DNA from 4 places in the Ochrobactrum sp. AP1BH01-1 genome. Region 1 is predicted to be linked to each of the others. Evidence: predicted binding sites of a transcription regulator. Region 1 holds the regulator's gene; each other region holds the start of a gene.
The links. Region 1 encodes PhoB, which activates phosphate uptake and scavenging genes when phosphate is short. Its sites were predicted from a motif close to TGTCATNNANCTGTCAT; they were not measured.
Positions count from the first base shown of each region.

Region 2: a site for PhoB is predicted at 2,649-2,665, ahead of J9800_RS08800 (BtaA family protein). Genes of this name have one in related genera too.
Region 3: a site for PhoB is predicted at 1,302-1,318, ahead of ppk2 (polyphosphate kinase 2). Genes of this name have one in related genera too.
Region 4: a site for PhoB is predicted at 2,341-2,357, ahead of olsB (l-ornithine N(alpha)-acyltransferase). Genes of this name have one in related genera too.

Region 1 covers NZ_JAGPOU010000005.1:283,853-288,487, reverse strand. The annotation lists gene J9800_RS19210 (aminopeptidase) at 1-835, opposite strand, end outside; gene J9800_RS19205 (hypothetical protein) at 961-1,215, shown strand; gene J9800_RS19200 (cell wall hydrolase) at 1,310-2,260, opposite strand; gene phoB (phosphate regulon transcriptional regulator PhoB) at 2,907-3,593, opposite strand; gene phoU (phosphate signaling complex protein PhoU) at 3,713-4,435, opposite strand; gene pstB (phosphate ABC transporter ATP-binding protein PstB) at 4,497-4,635, opposite strand, start outside.
Region 2 covers NZ_JAGPOU010000002.1:709,359-713,993, reverse strand. The annotation lists gene J9800_RS08810 (glycoside hydrolase family 25 protein) at 1-575, opposite strand, end outside; gene J9800_RS08805 (class I SAM-dependent methyltransferase) at 661-1,353, opposite strand; gene J9800_RS08800 (BtaA family protein) at 1,355-2,590, opposite strand; gene J9800_RS08795 (hypothetical protein) at 2,944-3,153, shown strand; partial or broken gene J9800_RS08790 (hypothetical protein) at 3,286-3,704, shown strand; gene J9800_RS08785 (J domain-containing protein) at 3,805-4,515, shown strand; gene J9800_RS08780 (N-acetylmuramoyl-L-alanine amidase) at 4,512-4,635, shown strand, end outside.
Region 3 covers NZ_JAGPOU010000003.1:274,311-278,945, reverse strand. The annotation lists gene J9800_RS11935 (ATP-binding protein) at 1-1,244, opposite strand, end outside; gene ppk2 (polyphosphate kinase 2) at 1,458-2,402, shown strand; gene J9800_RS11925 (glycosyltransferase) at 2,345-4,225, opposite strand; gene J9800_RS11920 (transporter substrate-binding domain-containing protein) at 4,454-4,635, shown strand, end outside.
Region 4 covers NZ_JAGPOU010000003.1:110,266-114,900, reverse strand. The annotation lists gene J9800_RS11165 (RsmD family RNA methyltransferase) at 1-892, shown strand, start outside; gene J9800_RS11160 (TrmH family RNA methyltransferase) at 889-1,770, shown strand; gene lspA (signal peptidase II) at 1,767-2,249, shown strand; gene olsB (l-ornithine N(alpha)-acyltransferase) at 2,521-3,414, shown strand; gene mutS (DNA mismatch repair protein MutS) at 3,451-4,635, opposite strand, start outside.

The DNA of each region.
Region 1 (4,635 bases):
GCGACAGCGGCTTGGTGCTCGTCACGTAGCCCTCGACACGCAGGGCGTGGGGCGTCGTAAACACTTCTTCCGTCGGGATGTTCGGATTGCAGGTAATTCCGTTTTTCGCGGTGGAGGCCCCGCCGTGCCACTCATGGCCATCGGCGAGCCCCACCGTCAGGTCGGTATTCGGACCCTTGAAATGCAGGGCGCGGTAAGCCTTGCCGTTCAGGAAACGGGTGCGGGTGCGAAGCGCTGCGTTATGTGCCGCCCAGGCACCGACCGGATCGTCGACGTCCACGCGCGAAGCCGCAAAAATCGCATCGGCCAGCTTGCGGGTCGCAACATCCTCCGGTTCGTTCGGAAACATGAGCTTCGCCCATGCCGGGTTGGGATAGGAGACGATGTTCCAGTTGATGTCGAAACCCGCGATCTTTTCCAGTGCCGGCTGATAAGCCTTCGAATTGGCTCGGTTGGCGCGGGAAACCTTGGCGGGGTCCTGGCTGGAGAGAAGCATCGGATTATCGGCTGCGATAGCCAGACGGGCAGCGCCGTCCGAATAGGCCTTTGCCATGCCTTCATAGAGCCAGTTTGCGGCGCGGTCGAAGCTCGCATCGGCTGCGTTCTCGTAACGGGCGAGCGTCATTTCGTCATCCGCGAAGAATGGCGTTACCAACCCGGCTCCGGCCTTGTAGGCATGTTTGGCGATGAGCCGGACCAGCGGCAACGCGACGACGGGTGCCGTAATGACGAGATCCTGCCCCTCGCGCAATTGCAGACCGACACGAACGGCGACTTCCGCAAGACGTTCGAGTTTCACCGGATCGATGACTGGATTCAGCTGTTCATGAGCCATGGGTGGAAGACCTCTTTGGATATGGAATCACCGGCAGTTTATCAGACGGCATAATTTCACCACCTTTTTTCCTGCCTTTTACGCTATAGTATTCTTGCGGTCAGTTGCAGAGAAAGCAGAAAGCAATGAATAAGAAAGTGCTTATCTTACTGGGCGTTACCGGTGTTCTGGCCGGCTGCGTGACGATGACGCCCGAACAGCGTCGCGCAGCAGACGAGCAGACTTGCCAAAGCTATGGTTTCAAACCCAGGACCGACGCTTTCGCCAACTGCCTCATGCGGCTCGACCTCGATCGCAGGGCCGACAGGCGAGCGTGGCAGAACCAGGCCGATTTCTATGATGCTCCGATGGTCATCTACCGTCCAGTCTACCGGCCCTGACACCTTCGCTGAAAACGACTGCTGCCCTGAAAGCAAAACGCCGGTCTGGTTGAACGAGACCGGCGTTGCAGATTGTCGATTGTAAAAGCGCTGATTATAGCGGCGCTTCCGGCCGGTCCTGAGACAGGAGAAGCGCGCCGATCGCGTCGGCCTGCTTCTGGCTTGCGAGGGCATAACCGAGCGAAGCCGATTGCGGAGCAGAAGTATCGAACTGCGACTGGTAGGAGGCCACCTGCACGGGCTGCTGCTCCTCTCGAGCCGCCGCAATACCGCGATGACGGGCCAGACGGTCACCACGAGCCTGTGGACCGGCACCGGTATTCTGTTCTGCGTCCTGAGCCTTTGCAGCTTCTGCGAGCGCCACCTGAACGGTTGGCTCTGTTCCCGGAACCGGACCAGTCTGCGGCAGGGTCACGTCGTAGGATGCATCCTGCGGAACGGAAGGCGATTGCGGTGAATAGGCGAGAGCAAGGTTGTATGGTTCCTGCGGGACCGGATTTTGCAGCGAGCCGTCGCGATTGCGCTTTTCGTAGAAGGAATTGCCGCCAGCAACGAGCACATAGTGCATGTTGTTGTATGGGAACCTCAGGCCCGCCGTGTGGAAGAACATGGCGTTCTTGAGCTTTGGATGACGCTGGCCCTTCAACACTGCGTCGGCAGTGGCCTGAACATCGGGCAGCGCTTTGGAATCCATCTTGCGGGTGAGAACACCGGGCGCGAACTGGTTCTTCTGGCCGACGACGCCGCAAATCGTATCAGGATACCGGCCCGATGCGAGACGGTTCATGACGACGGTGCCGACAGCGAGAAGCCCATCGGAACTCGAACGGTTGGACTCGAAGAACATTGCGCGTTCAAGGCATTCCTTGTCACGTGCCGTGTAGGTATAGGTCTTCACGCCATTGACGGACTTGACATGGCTTGCCGCCATCTTTTCCGAATTGGCTTTTCCCGTGTTTCCGGTCGTCGTACAGCCGGTGACCGCGAAAAGCGCGACCAGCAGCCCGATAAGAACGGGCAATTTCCACTTCGCGGCGCGCGTCAATGGCTCAATCTCATGTTAGGACCCTTAACTGATCCAGTCATCCACTCAGGCGAATACATCTGAAACGATGCATGCGAATGTCTGACTGCGGTGCAAGTCAAAGAGGACGAAGATCAAAAATCACACGCCCTACTGTCGCTCAATCGAATTCAAGGTTTTGGAATTTTTAGGCCAAAAAAAGGCGAAGGGTCAAATCCCAACGATGATGGAAGCGGTTGGACAGCCCGCAAACAATTTCGAATCGATAATGCGAATATGCCTACAACCCCTTAAAATATATTAATAATTTCTTAACGGGAATTGCGAATTCAGGTAAGATATTGATTTCATGGGATTCAAATTCTTTCAATACACGCCTTATCGCTGCCTTAATTCGCTTCTTCTTGGACAGTTTTTCAATCCACATTCCCAGTGCTTGAAATGATCTGCGGAAATTCTGTTTCCCGTGGGTTCCGCCTATCCCTTTCAACTTTGGAGACACATTTGTAACAACGTGTGAAATCGGGTGACTGGCGCCGGTTTTCGGCCATGCCAATGCGAATCGGGTCAGCGAACCGCGTGAGTGATCACCAGCAAGACGACCCGCCACGAGGGACGTGGCGGGCCGATCAAGAGCTGTATTTGAGAGTTTGAATGACTGTGTCGATCAACCGAAAGAATAACCGGCGCCGCGAACGGTGCGGATCGGATCGAGCGCACGACCGACATTGATCGCCTTGCGCAGCCGTCCGACATGGACGTCCACCGTGCGATCATCCACATAGATGTCGGGCCCCCAAACGCCATCCAGAAGCTGGCTGCGCGAGAAGACACGGCCAGGCGACATCATGAAATATTCGAGCAGCCGGAATTCCGTCGGTCCGAGACGGACCTCCTTTTCCTTGCGGTAAACACGATGCTGCTGACGGTCGAGAACAAGATCGCCCACTTTCAGCACATGGGAGAGGATACTCGGATTGGACCGGCGCAGCATCGCCTTGACGCGCGCCAGAAGTTCCGGCGTTGAAAATGGCTTTACGACATAATCATCAGCGCCGACGCTCAAGCCGCGAACACGTTCGCTTTCCTCGCCCCGCGCCGTCAGCATGATGATCGGCAGGCGTTCGGTTTCCGGCCATTGGCGCAAGCGGCGGCAAAGCTCGATGCCCGAAACACCCGGCAGCATCCAGTCGAGGATGAGCAGATCCGGCACATTCTCGCGCAATGCGATTTCGGCCTCGTCGCCGCGCAGCATTGTATCGACCTGGTAGCCCTCTGCTTCAAGATTGTAGCGAAGCAGAACGCTCAGCGCCTCTTCGTCTTCTACCACAGCGATTTTGGGTGCCTGTGACATCCAGTATTTCCCTATCCAAATTCGGCGGGCGGTGGATACAATCCCCCCAATCGACCGCGTGCCGCCGCGCTATTCACACATTCTCAACCGCAGGACTCCGAGGTCCGGTCGGATGCAGTTCAGGGTTTACGCGCCTCATCCACGACAATACCGTGGCTCAGGTCTTCCTTGGGTCGCTCAGCCGGCATTTGCAGGCCGGTCACGATGTAATAAACGGTTTCCGCGATATTGGTCGCATGGTCGCCTATGCGCTCGATATTCTTGGCGCAGAACAGAAGATGCGTGCAGGCGGAGATATTGCGCGGATCTTCCATCATGTAGGTAAGCAGTTCTCGGAACAGCGACGTATACATGGCATCAATCTCGTCATCGCGGTCGCGAACGACGTTGATCTGCTGCACCGAACGCGATGCATAAGCGTCGAGAACGTCTTTCAGCTGGGTCAGTGCCAGTTCGGCCAGCGTTTCCAGACCGCGATAGAGCTTTACCGGCTGGCGCGATTCCGAAACGGCAGCAACACGCTTGGCAATGTTCTTGCCGAGATCGCCGACGCGCTCCAGATCGGCTGAAATACGGATCGAGCCGATGATCTCGCGCAGGTCCACGGCCATGGGCTGGCGCTTGGCGATGATCATCACGGCCTTGTCGTCGATCTCGCGTTCGCTGGCATCCAGAATGAGATCGTCGGAGATGACGCGCTGTGCGAGCGCATTGTCCGCATTGACGATAGCGGTGACCGACTGCTCGACCATGCGTTCTGCATGTCCGCCCATTTCGGCGATCTTGTGGGTGAGAAACTTCAATTCCTCATCATAGGAGCGAACGGTATGCTGAGACGGCATAGTAAGACCTCGTAATATAAATTGCGGGGAAGCCGCACTGTCTGTTGAGCGCAGTTCCGGATCAGCCGAAGCGTCCGGTGATGTAATCCTGCGTGCGCTTTTCGGTCGGCGCGGTGAACATGGTTTCCGTGTCGCCCACTTCCACCAGATTGCCGAGATGGAACATGGCCGTACGTTGCGAAACGCGCGCCGCCTGCTGC
Region 2 (4,635 bases), on a different contig from region 1:
TGCTTTTCCAGCGCTTGCAGGAAGATGCGCATCTCCTTGCGCACGACCGCCGCGTTGGGGCGCAGCTTGCAGGTTGGCGATTGCGGGTTCCATTCCATATCGAGAACGGGCGGAAGGGCGCCCGGGTCACGCGGCACATTCTGGATATACCAGCGCGCCTGTTCGATTGCCGGACGGCAGAAATAGTAGAAGTGATAGGCGCTCCGCGCAATGCCCGCCTGACGAGCGCCGTTCCAGTGTTCCTGAAAGCGGTCATCGACCCGGTCGCCGCCTTCCGTCGCCTTGATGAAGGCGAAGGAAATGCCGCTGGCGCGCGCAGCACTCCAGTCGATATTGGTCTGATATTTGGAAACATCGGTGCCATGAATTGGATAATGCCATGGCGTTTTCCCCGTCCAGCTGTGCGGATCGCGGTCGCCAAAGCGTGGCGCTTTCACAGGGCCGGATGGCGGTGCGATGCGGGCCACTGAACCACCTGATTTCTTTACATCGGAAAAATCGTAATCCACCGTGGTGCAGGCGGAGAGAAGTAAAGCGCCGAGGGCGAGAATGCTGCAGCTGGCCAGACGGTTCATATAGTGGTTCCGTGTCGCGAATCAGTCCCCTAACGGTTACGCGATCCAGAGGCGAACGTCACCAGTCTGACGGGCAAGTTTGCTGCTAATCTGTGGGGGTGAACGGCGCGGCTGAACGAATAACCGCTATCCAGGCAAAACCGCGATACAGAATGCGCTTTTCAACGGCGGCACTGTTTTCCTGCGCGAGCTGTTCGCAAACTGCAAACAGGTCGCTGCGCGGTGTGACATGAAACCATTCCAGCCATTGGAAAAGCGCTTTTCCAAACCAGCGGGGCAGGCGGGCCTGATCGCCGAAATCGACGATATGCAATTCGCCGCCCGGACTGAGGTGCCGGATGCTTTCCCGAATGACCGACTGCCATTGCGGGATCATCGACACTGCATAGGAAATGAAAATCCGGTCGAAGCCCTTCTGCCCGAACAGTCGCTCCGGATCGAATTGCGCTGCATCGGCACGGTCAAGGCGGACACGGTCTTCAATACCTGCGCGTTCAGCCGCCCGGCGGGCCGTATCCAGCATTTCCGCGGAAATATCGATGCCGAAGAGCTGGGCGTCGGGATAGTGTTCGGCGGTTTTCACCAGATTGCGGCCTGTGCCGCAGCCGATCTCCAGAACTGTGCCGTTCCGGGGAACGTTCAGCCCTGCAATCATGGGGTCGCGACCCAGAAGATAGTATTTGCGGGTTGCATCGTAGAAGTGCCGCTGGCGGCGGTACACCCGGTCCATGAGGCCCGCGTGGTCGATACCCTGAACGCTCCATGGGCTGCGCAACATGTCAGGCATCCTTCAAGACATAAAGATGGAAACCGCCATAGATCGAGGACCGGTCGCGATCATGAAGGGCGCGTGATTCCTCGGCGCGATAATCCCATCGGTCGAGAATTTCCGGCGCGACACGTCCGGGAAGCAGACTCGGTTCGGCGGCGGTGCGGAAAATCACCCGCGCCCCGGGCGCGGCGGTGCGGGTGATCTCGCTCCAGACCCCGTTGAGCTGGCTGTCATTCATCCAGTCCTGCGCGTCGAGAAGGATATAGCGATCGACGGAAGCCGCAGGCTTTGCTGCCAGAAAGTCGGTATAATTGGCGTTCTGGACCGTCATTCGGTCAGCGCGGGCGCGCACCGTTTCGAAATTGGCGCGGGACAGATAGGGCGGCAGCGGCCCCGTTTCCTCGTCGCCGCTATAGCCACGTCCGAAAGCCTGCCAGGCGAAATAGTTTTCGGTCAGCGGAAAGCCGCAGGCAAGTTTTTCCAGGCGGCTTCGCAGGACAAGCGCCATGTCGCCATTCCCAGCGGTGGCGAGGGCGTCATATTGCTGCGGCGGTATGCCAAGCCCGAACAGGGACGATTTGCGGGCTGTTGCCCAGCGCACCATGCGTTTTTCAAAAAGCGGCGCCAGAGCCGTGTCGAAGAAGCTGCGCTGTTCTTCCATCGTGCGCGCCTTCAAGATGTCGCGCGGATCGATACCATAGAGCCGCGCCACGCGATGCCCCATGCCGATGAAGACGCCGAGCAGGCCGTGGCGATAGAGATCGCGCCAGAAAATGGAAATGCGCTGGCGGCCGTTCCACTTGCGCTTTTCCCAATAGGCGCGGCTCTCGCTGTCGAGGTGCGGGCGGATGAAGCGCTTGTAGGCGGCGAGGTTGGTCTTGTCGTGGGCCTTGCCATAGAAGCGGTAGAAGGCCTGATAATCGGGCAGATGCTTCAGTGCCGCCAGCTTCAGCCGGTTGAAGGCGACATGGGCTTCGTTGAGGTCGACGGCTTCGATGCGGGCCGGATCGGCGGTCAGATAGGAAAGCGCGTTACAGCCGCCCGATGCGATCGTGACGATGCGGTGACCCGGCTTGATGGCGAGCGCCGCCATATCGACTTCCGGGTCCTCCCATATCTGCGGATAGACCAGTCCCTTGAACAGCCAGGCGAACAACCTTTCGGAAAAGCCGGCCCGCGAGAGTGCGTTGTTTTGTGTCACAGCACGTTTGAGAATTGTGCCGCCTGCTGCACTGTCAGTCATCAAAAGTTCCCCTAAACACGAAACCCGACTTCGATTTTGCGAAGTTAAACACCGTCCAATGACAGGGACGTGACGAAAAAATTGCGGGCTTATAACGAGGAAAAAGCGGCTACAGCTCTGTAATACTGTCGCTTTATTACGTTCAGTAAGACTATTTGAGAGAACTTTTTCGCGCTGTTGTCGTTTTTTCGTGTGAGAGTTTCAAGTCGACAGGACCTCTGTGTCGATGAACGACCGCAAAGTTGACTGGCCGGCAAATCGGCCACGCACGGAGAAACAGAGAGGCGTTTGGCAATCTTGCCATTTGATGCCTGAAACCAGGCCAAGAGCCTAACTTAGGAAGGAGAGCCTACGTGAAGAAGTTTCTGATTGCTTCCGTCGCCGCCGTATCACTTCTCGGTCTTGCTGCTTGCAACGACAAGAAGGACGACACGAATACCGCACCGGCACCATCCACGCCGGCAGCGCCTTCAAACAATGACACGACGCCAGCGCCGACTACACCAGCACCGTCCACACCGGCCCCATCGACGCCGGGCACGGGGACGGCACCGTCCAACTAAGTTGGTGATGAGTGCTTTTGCGAGCGGATGGCGATCCGGTTTCGGGTCGCCATCCGTGCATGACGGCTTTGGCCGGCAGTTTTGGGTTTGATATGGACGTTAAAGCAAGCACAGCGGGAAAACACGGGCATTCTGTGTTTTCCGTGTTTCAACGCAGGCTGCGTTCGGTTATGGCTTTCGTCATGAACCGTAACTTTCTGTTTTTTATCTCTGCGATCGTTCTCGTTGCGCTTGCTGCCTGCGGGAAGGGCGATGACGAGACCGCTGCCACGACCAATGGTGGCGAAAAGGGCGCTGCCGCCATATCGCAACCTGCCAAACCGGCAGAAAGCACGGGCACTGAAAAAGGTCCTGATCTGGTCAAATCGCTTCGCGAGAGTTCAGGCGTCGTAACCCCGGAAGAAAAAGCCGCCGCCATTGAACGGGCGCGCGCAAATGCGGTCGCTGCCGCCCAGTCCGTAGGTCAGACGGATGAGCAGGCACAAGCGGCAGGAGAGGCTGCGGCTGCTGTCGCGCAGCGCTCTTTCAACGACCGCCAACCCCAGCAATAATGTAAGCCTTCGGCTCGATATTCTTTCTAAATATTTGTTTTTTCGACTTTCGCCCGCGTGGGCGGTTTTCAGCCCGTCCGGAATTCTATAGAAAAGTCTCATGTCGATTTGGGTCCGCATTGGTGAATTCGTCACATCGGTGGCGTCGAATGCCATTACTGGCGTTATCGAAGCCGTGCGCACCGTTTTTGAAGGCGATGCCGACACGCGCCGCCGGGTGGCTTTCTCCATCGCGATGATCGCGCTCTCCGCCAAGATGGCCAAGGCCGACGGGGTTGTCACCCAGGATGAAATCCGCGCCTTTCAGGACATATTTGCCGTGCCGAAGGAAGAAACGGCGCATGTCGCGCGGCTCTACGATCTCGCCAAGCAGGATGTCGCGGGTTATGAGACCTATGCGCGTCAGCTTGCCGGATTGTGCAGCGAGGGACAGACCGACTGTCATCTGCTGGAAGACATCCTCGATGGGCTTTTCCATATCGCCACCGCCGATGGCTATGTGCACGAAAAGGAAATGGCCTTTCTTGCAAGCGTTGCGGATATTTTCGGCTACGATGAGGTGGCCTTCGACCGCATTGCGGTCCGGCATGTCCAGCGCGGGGCTGACGATCCCTACGCCATTCTGGGACTGGAGCGCGGCGTTTCCTTCGATTTGGCCCGCAAGCGCTATCGCTCGCTGGTCAAGGAGCATCATCCTGACCGGCTGGTGGCGGAGGGCTTGCCGCTCGAATTCATAACCATTGCCAACAGGCGGCTTGCGGCGATAAACGCCGCCTGGGCAAGTATTGAGAAGAATCTGGAGGCTGCATGAGCAGCGCGTGCGAAACAGAGAGCGGATTGTTGGAGGAGCTGGCGCTTGTCCGGCCTGATTTCGCCGGGGCAACGCTTGACCCGTCTCCCAATTTCGGTCCGCGCCGCGACGGCAAGGTGC
Region 3 (4,635 bases), on a different contig from region 1:
AACTGCGAGCGAACGACCAGACGTCCGCGATGGCGGGCAAGGATGTGTTTTACAATGGCAAGGCCAAGCCCTGTGCCCTTTTGGGCCCGGCTCGTCTCCACATTGATCCGATAGAAGCGCTCGGTCAGGCGCGGCAAATGCTCGGCGGCTATGCCCGGGCCAAAATCCTGAACCGACGCGACGACCTCCGGGGAACTGCCGCTGTCGTCTTCATCCAGCTTGACGATGACGCGCTTGCCACCCTGTCCGTATTTGCAGGCATTCTCCACGAGGTTCTGGAACACCTGAATAAGCTCGTCACGCGCCCCGGTGACCATGACAGGGTGATCCGGCAACACGCGCTCGATATGAATGTCGAGACCGGCTGCCAGCGGCGCCAGCGTATCGGCGACGTGATTGAGAATGGAAGTTACGTCGACGCATTCATTGACCGTCAGATGGGCCCGCATTTCAAGGCGCGACAGGGACAAAAGATCATCAATCAGGCGCGACATGCGTTCAGCCTGTTTCTGCATGATATCCAGGAAGCGATCGCGTGCCGCCGCGTCGTTTCGCGCTGGCCCTTGCAGAGTTTCGATAAACCCGCGGAGCGAAGCGAGCGGTGTGCGCAGCTCGTGGCTTGCATTTGCGATGAAATCCGAACGCATGCGATCGATGCGTCGCGTTTCGCTCTGGTCGCGAAACAACAGCACAAAAAGTTCGGGCCTGCCGTCCTTGCCCGGCAACGCCTTGACCATGGCCTTGAACCAGCGATCTATCGGAACGCGCTCGAAATATTCTATGCTTCGTGCTTCGCCATCTGCGATCACCCCTTGAATCAAGGCGTGCATTTCCGGCGCACGAAACCGCAGATAAAGCGCTGTGCCGGTTTCCAGCGACTGGAACGCTTCGATCGCCGCTGAATTGGTGAACAACACCGTGCCACCGTGATCGAAGACCACCATCGGGTCGGTCAAGAGATCGGCCAGACGCTCGCCGGACACTCCCGCCATTTCGTTAGGCGTTATATTCTTTACCGGCACTTCGTCTGGTTCGGTGCTTGCGACTTCGCTTGCGAGCCACACAGCGCCGAGAACAACGACGGCCAGCAGGCCTGCACGAAACCAGAAGGGGAGATCAAGGGCCAGCACGCAGACGGCAAGCACCATGCTGGCGATCACAACACCCTTGACCCGAAGAAGCGGTTCGAAAATAGACTTCTCCGCTTCAGGTTCTGGACCGGTGTGATTGCCTGCCTCGCTCATGCTGCTTCCTTCTGCGGTTATGGCTCAGACTTTAGAGCGGGATGTTGTAAGCTCAATCGTCATCCAGCCCTAAACTTTTGTTTAAGCATGATTTCACCCGAAAAACCGGTTCCCACTTTCGGAATCATGTTTTATCCGGAAATGCTCGGACGTCCTTTACGTAGCTTCCAAACAGCCCATATCATGCCTTGATATAAACGAAAGGGAATTGCCGTGGGTGACAGTTCGAAGACAGCTAACAAAAAGAAAGACAAAAAAGACGAGGCAAAACCAGGCGACAAGCCAATCAAGCTGAAAATTGGAGGTGAGGCGCGGTCGTTCGACATAAACGATCCGAAGCTGCCGAAATGGATCGATGACAATGCGTTGCTCTCAGGCGGATATCCCTATCCGTCCAAGATGAAGTCGGAAGAATATGAAGAAACGCTCGAGCGGCTTCAGATCGAGCTCGTCAAACTTCAATATTGGCTCCAGGATACTGGCGGACGCGTCATCAGCGTCTTTGAAGGCCGGGACGCTGCCGGCAAGGGCGGGACAATCTTTACGATCCGCGAGTTCATGAACCCCAGAACCGCCCGCAATGTCGCCTTGCCGAAGCCAACCGAAACCGAACAGGGACAATGGTACTTCCAGCGTTACGTCGCGCATTTTCCAACGGCTGGAGAGTTCGTCACATTTGACCGCTCCTGGTACAACCGGGCGGGCGTGGAACGCGTCATGGGCTTTTGCACGCCGACGCAGCTTGAGACATTCCTGACCGAAACGCCCGATTTCGAGCGCATGATCGTGACCGACGGCATTCACCTTTTCAAGTTCTGGCTGGATATCGCCCAGGAAATGCAGCTCAAGCGCTTTCATGAGCGGCGCCACAGCCCGCTCAAGAACTGGAAGTTCTCGCCGATGGATGTGGCCGGTATTTCGCGCTGGAATGATTATTCCGATGCATTGCACACCATGCTCGAAAGGACGGATACGGGCTACGCTCCCTGGACCATCATCCGTTCAAACGACAAGAGGCGCGCCAGACTGGCTGCAATCCGGCGCATCCTTTTGACCCTGCCTTATGAGGGAAGGGACATTCAGGCAATCGGCGCCGAGGATCAGTCAATCATCGGACGCGGCTCCACATTCATCACTTCGTCGCCGGCGGAGAGGTAAAACAGGCTCGGCTGGTGCGGTGTCTTTTCCCACAGATGCGGCACATGCACCAGCTGCCATAGCGCACGCCAGGCCGCGATTGAAATCAACACCCAATATACCGGGATTGAGAACAGGTACGCATATCCTCCCAATTCCGTTGGCTCCATCGTTCTCGCCCCGAGAAGGTAGAAACTCAGATAGGCTAACAGAATGTTCGTCAGATCGATCCCCAATAGCCAGATACTGTGTGTCGTCAGCGGCCCGAACAGCATGCTTATCAGCAGGAAAGCGAACATGGCGAGCATCAGAGGATGCAGAAGCGCCGAACCAATTATCCCCAGGGTATAAATCTGATTGACGGAAAACCTGAACCAACCAAGCTCGCGCCAGGTATTGTGCGGCTGGCGTCCGTGGACGAGCCATGTCTGCATCCAGCCCTTGAGCCAGCGTGTCCGCTGCTTGCGCCAGACATCATAGTTTACGGGCGCATCTTCAATCGTACCACGCGTGATGACACCGATACGATAACCAAAACGAGCAAGCCTCACACCGAGATCGGCATCTTCCGTGACGTTGTAGGCATCCCAGCCCCCAACCTCTTCCAGACAAGACCGCCGGAAATGGTTGGAAGTCCCGCCGAGCGGAATAACATGTCCCCGAGAAGCAAGCCAAGGCAGCAGCCCGCGGAAAAGCGCGGCATACTCGAACGCAAACATTCGCGTCAGAAGATTATCGCGAAAATTCCCGATAATCAGCGGGGCTTGTACGCAGGCCAGCTTGTCGCCCTCGACCTGAAAAGTCTGCCATGCTTCAAGCAATTGATCAGGATGCGGACGGTCCTCGGCATCGAAGACTGCGACAATCTCGCCCCGGGCAAACTGCAATGCATAATTCAATGCCTTCGGTTTCGTCTTCGGCCCGCCGGACGGCACGAGAACCAGTTCAAAATTCGATGGCAGCCGCACACGACGTATAGCCGCTATCGTATCAAAGTCGTCCTTCTCGCAGACAAGCTTGATGTCGAGTTTGCTGGCAGGCCAGTTCAGCCGTTTCAAGCTCGTTACAAGCTGGCCTATCACCTCCTGCTCCCGATAGAGCGGCACCAGGACGGAATAGATCGGTAAATCGCGCGGCCTGCTTTTCCTGATTTCCAGAAATTTCAGCCGACGTCCGGCGACCGCTGCGAACAGACGGATCATGACGCATCCGAAGAAGAATATCGACAGCGCCACGTGGAGAACAAGGAGAGTGGTCGCAGGCCAATTGAAGATGCAGGCGAAAAACGCATAAACCGCCATCGCGATTATAAATGCCTGCGGCGTATCCAGAACGCGCGAGGCGGAAAGCGATTGTGGTGTCATTTCATAGGCTCTGGCGATCAGATCCTTCTGATGTCGTTGCCGCATGACCTGCTTCAAAAGCGTGGGCGTGCAAATCCGTATTCGGTTCTTCAATTGCGGTGTTGCAAGAATATAATCCCGAAGCGTTTTGATGCGATTTTCCGATGGAGCTATATAGAGATAACTGCCTCCGTCTGCGCCGAGCACCATAACCTGCCCGACATCGATAAAAGCCGATGGCTTCTCTTCGCCCGATACGAAAATACGGGACGGTAGAGCTTCGTTTGTGAACTCGACCCCCAAAAGGTCGGCGATAGCTGCATAAATGACCGTTTCTGCAACGTCACCTCGCTGAACCAGTTCCACACAAAATGATGTCCCATGGCGAGCAGCCGCACTATATGCCCCCAGCAACGCCTCTCTCGATATGCCACATTGTTCCAGTCTGGCAGATATGGCGCTGCATATCTCCAGATCGAACGCAGTCGATACACTACTCATAGTACCCCCGCACTACTGAATATTTGTGATTTATATTTTAGAAATTAACTAATATACTAATTTTACCGGATCCTATATTAGTTAATTATTCCGATAAAACTGCAATCGGAAGGTAATATACTCCAAAAGAATTGCAACCTTTATTTTCATCGAACCTTCGGTGAATATTGAAGGCCGCTCCATCGTGCGGTTAACGTGAAATTATAAAAAGGAGAGCAAAGACGGGTCATGAAACTCCACCTTCCAAGACTGCTGATCGCGCTCGCATCCGCGTGTGGTATTCATAGCGCGCAGGCTTCAGACGCACAGCCGGAGGCTCCTTCCTTCATCAACCAGAAGGAGCGCCTGCCATTGCCGTCCCTGCAAGCGCTCACGCGATTGAGGTTCATCACAACCGTCGACTTTCCCCC
Region 4 (4,635 bases), on a different contig from region 1:
CCTCGAAACCGAACCTTCGCGCGATTATGCGCTGCTCGACAGTGGCAACGGGCTGAAGCTGGAGCAATATGGCCCCTATCGAATCGTCCGCCCGGAAGGTCAGGCTATCTGGCTGCCGAACCTGCCTCAGAAAGAGTGGGATCAGGCGGATGCCGTCTTCACCGGCAATACCGATGAGGAAGGCATGGGCCGCTGGGCGTTTCCGAAACTGCCGCTCGGTGAAACATGGCCGATGCAGCACGACGGCATTTCCTTTCATGGCCGTTTCACCTCTTTCCGCCATGTCGGTGTGTTCCCCGAACAGGCCGCGCACTGGTCCTATATGGATGGACTTATCCGGGAAGGCGTAAGGTCCGGGCGCAGCGTGAAAGTGCTCAATCTTTTTGGCTATACGGGTGTCGCCTCGCTGATGGCGGCACGGGCCGGTGCGGAAGTGACCCATGTGGACGCATCCAAGAAAGCGATCCTGTGGGCGCGTGAGAATCAGGAAATGGCCGGGCTTTCCGACAAACCGATCCGCTGGATCTGCGAAGACGCGATGAAATTCGTGGCTCGCGAGGAACGGCGCGGCAGCTTCTACGACATCATCCTGCTTGATCCGCCTGCCTATGGGCGCGGACCGAGCGGCGAGGTCTGGCAATTGTTCGAGCATCTGCCCGCAATGGTCGATACATGCCGGTCGATCCTGACGCCGAAGCCGCTGGCCGTCATTCTGACTGCCTATTCGATCCGCGCATCCTTCTTCGCCATTCATGAGCTGATGCGCGACCGTTTCACCGGCCTTGGCGGCACGGTCGAATCGGGCGAACTTATTCTGCGTGAACGCTCTAGCGATCAGACGGGCGGGCGCGCGCTTTCCACATCCATGTTCAGCCGCTGGGTAGCAAAATGAGCCGTGACGACGATTTCTCAAAAGGCCCACGGGGCGAATATTCAAAAGTCGGTCAGGTCAAGGAAGTTACCAGCCTCACCAATCCCATTGTGAAGGACCTTCGCTCGCTGGCGCTGAAAAAATTCCGCGACCAGCAGGGCGTGTTTCTGGCTGAAGGGCTGAAGCTTGTCATCGACGCGCTGGAACAGGACTGGCGCATCAAGACGCTTGTCTTTGCGAAATCCGGCAAGGGCAACAAAATGGTTGAGCAGGTTGCAGCGCGCACCTTCGCCAAGGGTGGACTGGTGCTGGAAGTGACCGAAAAGGTCATTTCGGCCATCACGCGACGCGACAATCCGCAGATGGTGGTCGGCGTCTTCGAGCAGCAGTATCGTCCGCTTGCAAGCCTCAAGCCGAAGGGCAACGACGTTTATATCGCGCTCGACCGCGTACGCGACCCCGGCAATCTGGGCACCGTCATCCGTACCGCCGATGCGGTCGGTGCCAAGGGCGTTATTCTGATCGGCGACACAACTGATCCTTATTCGCTGGAGACCGTGCGCGCCACCATGGGCTCGGTCTTTTCCATGCCGCTCTATAAGGTGAGCGAAGCCGATTTCCTCAACTGGCGCAAAGGCTTTTCCGGCCTTGTCGTCGGCACTCACCTGAAAGGTGCTGTCGACTATCGCACCATTCCCTATGCCAGCAAACCGGTCGTTCTGATGATGGGCAATGAACAGCAGGGCCTGCCGGACAGCCTTGCCGGTGCTTGCGACAAGCTTGCACGCATTCCGCAAGCAGGGCGCGCCGATTCTCTCAATCTTGCCATCGCCACCGGCGTGATGCTCTACGAAATCCGTCGCGACGCGCTCACGCTTGATGAAAGGGCTTCTGAATGAAGCGACATGCGGTCTGGTCCTCACTTTTTGTCGTCATTCTCACCATATTGATCGATCAGGGCGTCAAGCATCTGGTGGAGACACGGATGGGCTACGGCCAGCAGATCGACCTCCTGCCGTTCCTCGCATTGTTCCGCACCCATAATGAAGGCATTGCCTTTTCCATGCTGGCCTGGCTGCACGACTGGGGACTGGTGGCAATCACCGCCGCAGTTATCTTGTTCGTGCTTTATCTCTGGTGGACCAACGCGCCGGACCGCATCTTTGCACGTTACGGTTTTGCGCTTGTCGTGGGCGGCGCCATCGGCAATCTCATCGACCGCGTCATGCATGGCTATGTCGTGGATTATATTCTGTTCCACCTGCCGACATGGTCATTCGCCGTGTTCAATCTTGCCGACACGTTCATAACCATCGGTGCCGGGCTCATCATTCTTGAGGAGTTTCTCGGCTGGCGGCGCGAGCGGGCCGCTCGCTGAATGAGGCCGCTTGAACGGTTTCGGCCTTTCGCATAATTTGATCTCGTGAAATTAGAAGCTTTTTGAAGAGGATAAGGTCCAGCCACCTGAATTGACACATTGGTGACATGCTTCTGTCATCCTCGCGTAGCACTGAATCTGTAATGCTTCGGCCGAACTGGACGTCGCGTCCACGCAATCTGTCCGAACGCGGATTGGAATGGCACTTGCTGAAATATCAGTGGGAAAGCCATTCAGGAATACGTGAATAGACAAATCAGGAGCCATCATCATGACAGTACTGCTTGGAATGGACCAGCAAATCATTGATGATACCGTCATGTCAGGCTTAGAAGCACAACAGGCGCTGTTCGCGTCCGGTAGCGATCCCATTGTTCTGGGACGCATCGGATCGCTGGAAGTTCGGCTTGCCAATTCACTTGAGGCCGTGGAAGCCGCGCAGGAATTGCGCTTTCGTGTCTTCTTCGACGAAATGGGTGCGCGCCGCGAAAGCATCGAAGCCGTGGAACTTCGCGACGCCGACCGCTTCGACGCCATTTGCGATCATCTTCTCGTTTACGATACTGCCCTGCCCGTGCCGGAGCACCAGCAGATTGTCGGCACCTACCGCCTGATGCGCAGCGATCAGGCGGAAAAGGCGCTCGGTTTCTACTCCGCCGATGAATATGACGTGCAGCGCCTCGCCCTTTCGCGCCCGAATCTTCGTCTGCTTGAGTTGGGTCGCTCCTGCGTGAAGGCGGAATATCGTTCCAAGCGCACCGTTGAACTTCTGTGGCAAGGCGCCTGGGCCTATTGCCGCCGCCATTCCATCGATGTGATGTTCGGCTGCGCCTCGTTCCATGGGGCTGTGCCTGCCGCTCACGCACTCGGCCTGTCGTTCCTCTATCACAACTGCCGGGCAACGCCGGACTGGGACGTGCGCGCTCTGCCTCACCGCTATCAGGCCATGGACCTGATGCCGAAGGAAGCCATCAACAACAAGGTTGCACTCTTCTCGATGCCGCCGCTGGTAAAGGGATATCTGCGTCTTGGTGCGATGATCGGGGATGGCGCGGTGATCGACGAAGCCTTCGGCACCACCGATGTCTTCATCATTCTGCCGATTGAGCGTATTTCCAGTCGCTACATTACCTATTACGGCGCTGAAGCGAACCGTTTTGTGTAAAAGAAAAGGCGAAGCACCAGCTTCGCCTTTTTACTTTCACGCCTTTCCTGCCAATTCCTTCAATTTGTAGATCAGGTCCAGCGCTTCGCGCGGCGTCAGCTCATCCGGGCTGATGGCGGCGACCGCCTTCGCCAGTTCACTGTCTTTGGCCTGAACCTGCTGCTTCGGCTTTTCCTGCTGCAAGACGACCGAGAACAGCGGCAGATCATCGATCAGCTTGTCCGCCTTGCCGGAGGTTTCCCCAGCTTCGAGCTGGTGCAGCACGTCGCGGGCGCGGTTGACGACCGCTTCGGGCAGTCCTGCCAGACGCGCCACCTGCACGCCATAGGACCGGTCGGCAGCACCTTTCGCCACTTCATGCAGGAAGACGACATCATTGTCCCATTCCTTGACGCGCATGGTGACATTGGAAAGCCGCTCCAGCTTTTCCGAAAGTGCGGTCATTTCGTGGAAATGCGTGGCAAACAGCGCACGGCAGCGGTTCTTCTCATGCAGATATTCGACTGCCGCCCACGCGATAGACAGTCCGTCGAAAGTCGCCGTACCGCGCCCGATCTCATCGAGGATCACCAGCGAACGTTCGCCCGCCTGATTGAGGATCGCAGCCGTTTCCACCATTTCGACCATGAAGGTGGAGCGCCCGCGCGCCAGATCGTCGGAAGCACCAACGCGGCTGAACAGCCGGTCCACGACACCGATCTGCGCAGAACCGGCAGGGACGAAGGAACCCATCTGCGCAAGAATAGCGATCAGCGCATTCTGGCGCAGGAAGGTCGACTTACCGCCCATGTTCGGGCCGGTGAGAAGCCAGATCGCACCGTTCCCGCCATCCTTTTGCGGGGAGAGATCGCAATCATTGGCGACGAACGGGTTGGCCGCCTGCCGCCGCAAAGCCTGTTCGACGACCGGGTGACGACCAGCCACGATGTTGAAAGACAGGCTGTCATCCACCTGTGGGCGGCAATAGCCCTGCTCTTCCGCCAGCACGGCAAGCGCTGCCGAAACGTCAAAAACCGCGAGCGCCGATGCTGCCGCGCGGATGCTGTCGGCATGGGAGACGGCTTCCGCTGTCAATTCCTCAAACACGGCAAGCTCGATAGACAAGGCGCGGTCGGCAGCGTTGGCGATCTTGCTTTCCAGCTCTGCCAGTTCGGTCGTGGTAAAGCGCATGGCGTTGGCCATGGTCTGGCGATGGATGAAGCGGCCCTTGGCCTCATCCGT